2 regions of the Listeria farberi genome follow, and region 1 is predicted to be linked to the other one. Evidence: riboswitches for the same ligand, from Rfam matches in the RefSeq annotation. Region 1 holds a riboswitch; the other holds the start of a gene.
What was found. Region 1 has a riboswitch for S-adenosylmethionine ahead of HCB38_RS00340 (MetQ/NlpA family ABC transporter substrate-binding protein). Riboswitches for the same ligand answer to the same signal wherever they lie in the genome.
Positions count from the first base shown of each region.

Region 2: linked by a shared signal. The riboswitch ahead of metE (5-methyltetrahydropteroyltriglutamate--homocysteine S-methyltransferase) and the one ahead of HCB38_RS00340 (MetQ/NlpA family ABC transporter substrate-binding protein) in region 1 are both predicted to bind S-adenosylmethionine.

Region 1 is NZ_JAARZL010000001.1:69,146-72,509, forward strand. It holds gene HCB38_RS00330 (methionine ABC transporter permease) at 1-84, opposite strand, end outside; gene HCB38_RS00335 (methionine ABC transporter ATP-binding protein) at 81-1,097, opposite strand; gene HCB38_RS00340 (MetQ/NlpA family ABC transporter substrate-binding protein) at 1,112-1,933, opposite strand; SAM riboswitch class I at 2,043-2,160, opposite strand; gene HCB38_RS00345 (pyridoxal phosphate-dependent aminotransferase) at 2,313-3,364, shown strand, end outside.
Region 2 is NZ_JAARZL010000001.1:1,478,134-1,481,497, forward strand. It holds gene metE (5-methyltetrahydropteroyltriglutamate--homocysteine S-methyltransferase) at 1-1,588, opposite strand, end outside; SAM riboswitch class I at 1,695-1,801, opposite strand; partial or broken gene HCB38_RS07300 (MFS transporter) at 1,861-3,053, opposite strand; tRNA gene HCB38_RS07305 (tRNA-Glu) at 3,114-3,185, opposite strand; tRNA gene HCB38_RS07310 (tRNA-Ser) at 3,191-3,281, opposite strand; tRNA gene HCB38_RS07315 (tRNA-Asn) at 3,314-3,364, opposite strand, start outside.

The DNA.
Region 1 (3,364 bases):
CACGAGTGTAATCCCGGTCATCGTCAGCGTTTCTAGAAATCCTTGCCAAAGTATCGGGCCCCATTCTTCAAAAAACAAACTCATAGTAACTCGACCTCCTCAACAACGACTCCAGATTCTTTCAAATAAGAAATAGCTTTACTATACTCGGCTTCGTCCCCTTTTAAATGAACGAGCAGTTTTCCAAGTGTTCCATTTTTCAAATGATCAATTCCGCCAGCTAAAATGCTTGGAAGAACGTCGAATTTGCGCGATACAAGAGCGAGAGCAGGTTCATCCGCTTCGTCTCCAATAAAATGAAGGGAAACCAATTTCCCAGTCGCAATATATTTTTCAAGCAAATCTTGCGGGATATCAAAACTAGCTTCCGACCCAACAAAGCGCTTGGTTGTCGCGTGTTTTGCTTTCGTGAAAATATCAAGAACGGTACCTTGCTCCACTAAATGACCATTTTCCATCACAGCAACCCGGTCACAAATACGTTGAATGACATCAAGTTCATGTGTAATTAAGAAAATCGTAATGCCGAGTTCCGCATTAATTTTAAGTAACAGTTGCAAAATTGCTTCTGTTGTTTCCGGGTCCAAGGCGCTTGTTGCTTCATCGCTTAAGAGAATTTCTGGTTCATGCGCTAGAGCACGAGCAATTGCCACACGTTGCTTTTGACCGCCAGAAAGTTGGCTTGGATAATTGTTCCGTTTATCCTCTAAGCCAACTATCGACAAGTATTTATTTACGCGAGTCTCGATTTCGTCTTTTGGAACGCCTTCTAATTTTAACGGTTTGGCAATGTTATCATAGACAGTTGCGGTTTTTAGTAAATTGTATCCTTGGAAAATCATACCAATTTTCCGACGAGCGACACGAAGTTCTTTACTTGAGAGGGTAGATAAGTTCTTCCCATCAATGACAACTTGGCCCGCATCTGGACGTTCAAGCAAGTTGATGCAACGAACGAGCGTACTTTTACCGGCGCCGCTATAACCAACAACACCGAAAATTTCTCCTTTTTCGACTGTAATAGAAACATTTTTAACGGCTTCTACGGTTTTTCCATTTACGTTAAATGTCTTTGAAACTTGATGTAATTCGATCAAAATAAAACAACTCCCTAGAATGCAGGTACTACAGACCCATTAAATTCTTTTTCAATAAATGCTTTTACTTCATCTGAATGGTAATATTTTTCTAATGTTTTTACGACCTCATCATCTTTATTGGCACTACGAACGACGAAAACATTTGGATATGGATTGTCTTTTGTAGGTTCGTGATAAATAGCATCTTTATTAATAGAAAGTCCAGCCCCCATTGCAAAGTTAGTGTTGATAGCTGCGGCTGCAACCTCATCTAATTGTGCAGGGATTTGAGAAGCTTCAAGTTCAACGATTTCAAGGTCAAGCGGGTTTTCAGCAATATCTTTTTTTGTTGCTTTTTCTTCCACGCCATCTTTTAATTTAATAATGCCAGCATCTTCAAATAGTTTTAAACCACGGTATTCGTTACTTGGATCATTTGGAACGGCAATTTTGTCGCCTTTTTTAAGGTTTTTTAAGTCTTTAATATCGTTAGAGTAAATACCCATTGGGAAAGCTACTGTTTTAAAAGCAACATCTAATTTGTAGCCTTTATCTTTCTTTTGTTGTTCTAAAAATGGAATTGTTTGGTAGTTATTCGCATCCAAATCACCATCATTTAAAGCTGTATTTGGCGTGTTATAATCATCAAATGTTTTGATTTTGATTTCAAGACCGTCTTTTTTCGCTAATTTTTGAACTTCTTCAGCAATTTGTTGGTGAGGTCCTGCAGTTGTTCCGATTGTAATTTTTTCTGTGCTTAAGGCCTTGTCGTCACTTCCTCCTCCACATGCCGCTAATCCTAAAATAAGGCTTGATGCAAGTAAAATTCCTAACCCCTTTGTTAATTTTTTCATCTTTTTTTCCTCCCCAGTATGTTGATTATTTATCCAGATTTATTCATGAAAGCAATAAAAAACTTCTCTATTTAGAATAGAGAAGTGGAAAGTCGAACATATCCAGCTCCTCTTATCTACCAAAACGAAAAAATGTTTTGCTGGAATTAGCACCTTCACTTTACGCTTAAATAAAGTTAGGTTGCCGGGCTTCATCGGGCCAGTCCCTCTGCCGCTCTCGATAAGAGAAAATATTTTAGAAAAACCTGTTAGTTAAAAATATACGCATATTACCCTAATTTGTCAATGCTTTTTTAAGTTTTAAAAAAATCATACTGGACAAATACTTCAGAAAACTTTACTATTTTAATCAATGAAACTTGAAAAGGACGGGTGTAAAATGAAAATTTCCAAACGCTTGCAAAATTTACCAGATCAGTTTTTCTCTAGCCTTGTAGAAAAAGTTGGAAAAAAGGTGGCAGAAGGTCATGACGTGATTAATCTAGGTCAAGGAAATCCAGACCAGCCAACACCCAAACATATTGTGGAAGCACTGAAAACAGCTTCAGAAAATCCAATGAACCACAAATATTCGTTGTTTCGTGGAAAACAGGAGCTTAAACAAGCTGCGGCCGATTTTTATGCGCGTGAATATAATGTAACTGTTGATCCAAATACAGAAGTAGCCATATTATTTGGAACGAAAACAGGCCTTGTTGAACTGCCAATGTGTTTAATGGATCCAGGTGACGTAATGCTTTTACCGGACCCAGGCTACCCAGATTATTTATCAGGAGCAGTTTTAGGAGAAGTTCAATTCGAAACAATGCCACTTATTGCTGAAAATAATTTTTTACCTGATTTTAGTGAAATTCCTGAAGATGTTGCGAAAAAAGCAGAGTTGATGTATTTAAATTATCCGAACAACCCCACTGGCGCGGTTGCTACAACTCGCTTTTTTGAAGAAACAGTTGCTTTCGCTAAAGAAAACAATATCACGATTGCACATGATTTTGCTTATGGCGGTATTGGTTTTGATGGGAAGAAGCCGATTAGTTTTTTAGAAACTCCAGGGGCAAAAGAGGTTGGAATCGAACTTTATACGCTTTCGAAAACATATAATATGGCTGGCTGGCGCGTAGGATTTGCTGTCGGGAATAAAGACGTTGTCGAAGCAATCAACCTCATTCAAGATCATATGTATGTAAGTTTATTCCCAGGTATTCAAGATGCTGCAATTGAAGCTCTTACAGGCGATCAAACTTGTGTACAAGAATTAAATGCTCGTTATGAAAGCCGTAGAAATGCATTTATAGCTGCTTGTGATAAAATTGGTTGGGAAGCAATTGCTCCAGCGGGCTCTTTTTTTGCATGGATGCCCGTGCCAAAAGAGTTTACAAGTAGTGAATTCGCGGATTATTTATTAAATGAAGTTAGTGTAGCTGTTGCTGA
Region 2 (3,364 bases), 1.4 Mb from region 1:
CATAGATTAGTGGTGGACGAACTGCTCTTGACCCATATGATTGTACCCAACCAAATTTAGTCGCTTGGAAACCAGCCAGTTTTTGACCGAAATATTCCACCATATCTGTCCGCTCAAATTCGCCGTGGACCAATACGTCAATATCTAAATCCTCTTGAATTTTGATCCAGCGCGCCGTTTCTTTTTCAATAAAAGCATTATATTCCGCATCCGTGATACTACCTTTTAACCAGTCTGCACGCGTCTTCCGAACTTCAGATGATTGTGGAAAACTTCCAATCGTTGTCGTTGGGAATAGCGGTAATTTCAACCATGCATGCTGTAATTTAATTCGTTCCGCAAATGGCAACTCCCGGTCCACTCGTACATTTGCTAAATTAGCTATTGCTTCTTGTACTTCTAAATTATTTCGATGACTCGATTCATTGAGCGCCTTCACTGCTGCACGAGCTTCTTCTAGTTCAGTCGCCACACTTTCCGCGCCATTCGTCAAAGCTTTGGTTAAAACAGCAATTTCATCTAATTTCTGATCAGCAAATGATAAACCACCAAGAATTACTTCATCCAAATCTGGCTCATTTAGCTTCGTTACCGGAACATGCAATAATGAGTTAGATGGCTGAACAATCAGTCTCCCATCTTCCACATAACTCGCAATCTCCGTAAGCAGCGCTAGTTTCGCATCCAAGTCGCTGCGCCAAACATTTCGACCATCAATTACACCAGCCGCTAAATACTTATCTTCCGGAAATCCGTAATCTCTAAGTGCTTTTAGCGAATCCCCATGATCATGAACAAAATCAATTCCTACAGCTGCTACTGGCAAATTAACAACCTCTTCATAATAATCCAAACTTTCAAAATAAGTTTGTAACTCAATTTTCAAATTCGGAACCGCTACTTGAAATGCTTGATAGACTTTTTCGAAGAAAGCAATTTCTGATTTATCAAAGCTAGTTGCAAGATAAGGCTCATCAATTTGCACCCATGTAGCACCAGCAGCTTCGATACCTTTCAAAATTTCTACATACGCCGGAATAAATTTATCTAATAATCCTTCAAAACTTTCCGCATCGCTACCTTTTCCTAGTTTTAAATAAGTAATCGGCCCAACTAGCACTGGTTTCCCTTCAATACCAAGTTCTCTCTTGGCTTCTTCGTAATAGTAAAGCGCCCGATTATCTAATACTTTCGGATCCGCATCAGCAAGTTCTGGAACAATATAATGATAGTTCGTGTTAAACCATTTCGTCATTTCAGAGGCAACCGCATCACTCTTACCACGTGCAATATCAAAATATGTATTTAGGGAAACTTTCCCACCATTATGCTGAAAACGTTTCGGAATAATTCCAAATGTCACACTCGTATCAAGCACCTGATCATAAAAACTAAAATCACCAACTGGAATCAGATCAATTCCTTTATCTTGTTGTTTTTTCAGCGCATGTAATCTTAAAGCCTTCGTTTCCGCCAATAATTCTTCTTCAGAAATCGTACCATTCCAAAACTTTTCTAACGCACGTTTCCATTCACGTTTCTCCCCAAGTCTCGGATACCCCAAGTTTGAACTAATCGCCTTTACCATACCTATCACCTTATCCTCTCCATTTTTTGCCAATAAAAAACCTCCCTAGAGAATTAGAGAGGTTTGGAAGTTTCGATACACAAATACAGTGAAACTTTTTAAGTCTCTCTTATCTCTCGAAGCATCACACTTCGCAGGATTTAGCACCTTTTCAACGAATTGAAAGGTTGCTGGGTTTCAACGGGCCAGTCCCTCTACCACTCATAATAAGAGTAATTTATTTAGTTTTTTCAATCACCTAAATTGGATTGAAATCATCATACCACTTGCAACTAAAAACTGTCAATCATTAAATTTTTAATTTTTTTCAAAGTGCTTCTTTTTGTCTTCCAAAAGTTAACAATAAACAGCCTAACAACAGGATTCCAGCAATCACAAAATAAAATATTTGATTTCCAAAAACACCAATCATCATTCCCGTAGCACTCGGCCCAATAATACTCCCTAGACTAAAGAACATTCCAACCAAAATATTTCCAGCCGGAAGTAGTTCGAGAGGTGTCAAATCAGTCATATAAGATAATCCCAAAGAATAAAGCGAGCCTAGTAGTATCCCTAAAACAAAGAAGAATATCACAAAGAAAATAGGTGTCTTAACAAAAGCTATCAATACAAAAACAATAGCCCCTGCTCCAATTAAAAAAGGTAACATTTTATTCCGACCAAATTTATCACTAATAATTCCAATCGGTACTTGAAAAATAATTGTCCCAACTGAAAAAGAAGAAATAATTAACGCAATCATTGTTGTATCAAGTCCATCACGTAATCCTACAACTGGAAACGTCGCATTAAGACCCGTCTCAAGAATTCCATATAAAAATGGTGGAATCATTGCCATCCAAGCCATCTTAAATACACCCGAAAAACGTTTTAAACTTCCCCAAAAAGAAATTTTTCGAATAACAGCTTTTTCTCCAACAAAATCATTTCGAACAAACCAAACAAGGCTCCAAGCAATTAAAACTAAAATACCTGATAAAAAGAAAGGCAAGTTAGCACTTATTTTCGCCAAATTGACTAACTGTGGCCCAATTGCAAACCCTACAGAGAAAAACAAACCATAAATAGCCATATTCCGACCACGCTTACTAGGATCACTCATTGCACCAATCCATGTCTGTGAAGAAAAGTGCAACATATGATCCCCTATCCCAATAAGTAATCGCAATATAAACCAAAAATATAAATTAAACCAGATAGGAAAAGCAAATATTGCAATTGCAACAAGCGCTCCACCAACTAATATTATAGGTTTATAACCATATTTATGTAATGGTGCTTCAATAAATGGAGAAATCAATAAAACTCCTAAGTAAATTCCTGTGGCATGAAATCCATTTATTCCTGCACTTACTCCCTTTTCTTCCAAAATTATTGCAATAAGTGGCAGTAAAACTCCCTGAGACAATCCAGATATGGCTACAACCATCGTTAAAATCCAAAACTTCCCTTTTGCCCCCATAGCACACCTCCAAAAACTTACTAAAAAAAACAATGTCGATGTTCGACATTGTTTTTCAGATGACCCGTACGGGAATCGAACCCGTGTTACCGCCGTGAAAGGGCGGTGTCTTAACCGCTTGACCAACGGGCCATATCTGGCGGAGAAGGAGGGATTTGAACCCTCGCGCCGCGCGAGCGACCTACACCCTTAGCAGGGGCGCCTCTTCAGCCACTTGAGTACTTCCCCAGATATATAAATATTCTATTTTGAAAGAATAACTCCACAGGCAGGACTCGAACCTGCGACCGATCGGTTAACAGCCGATTGCT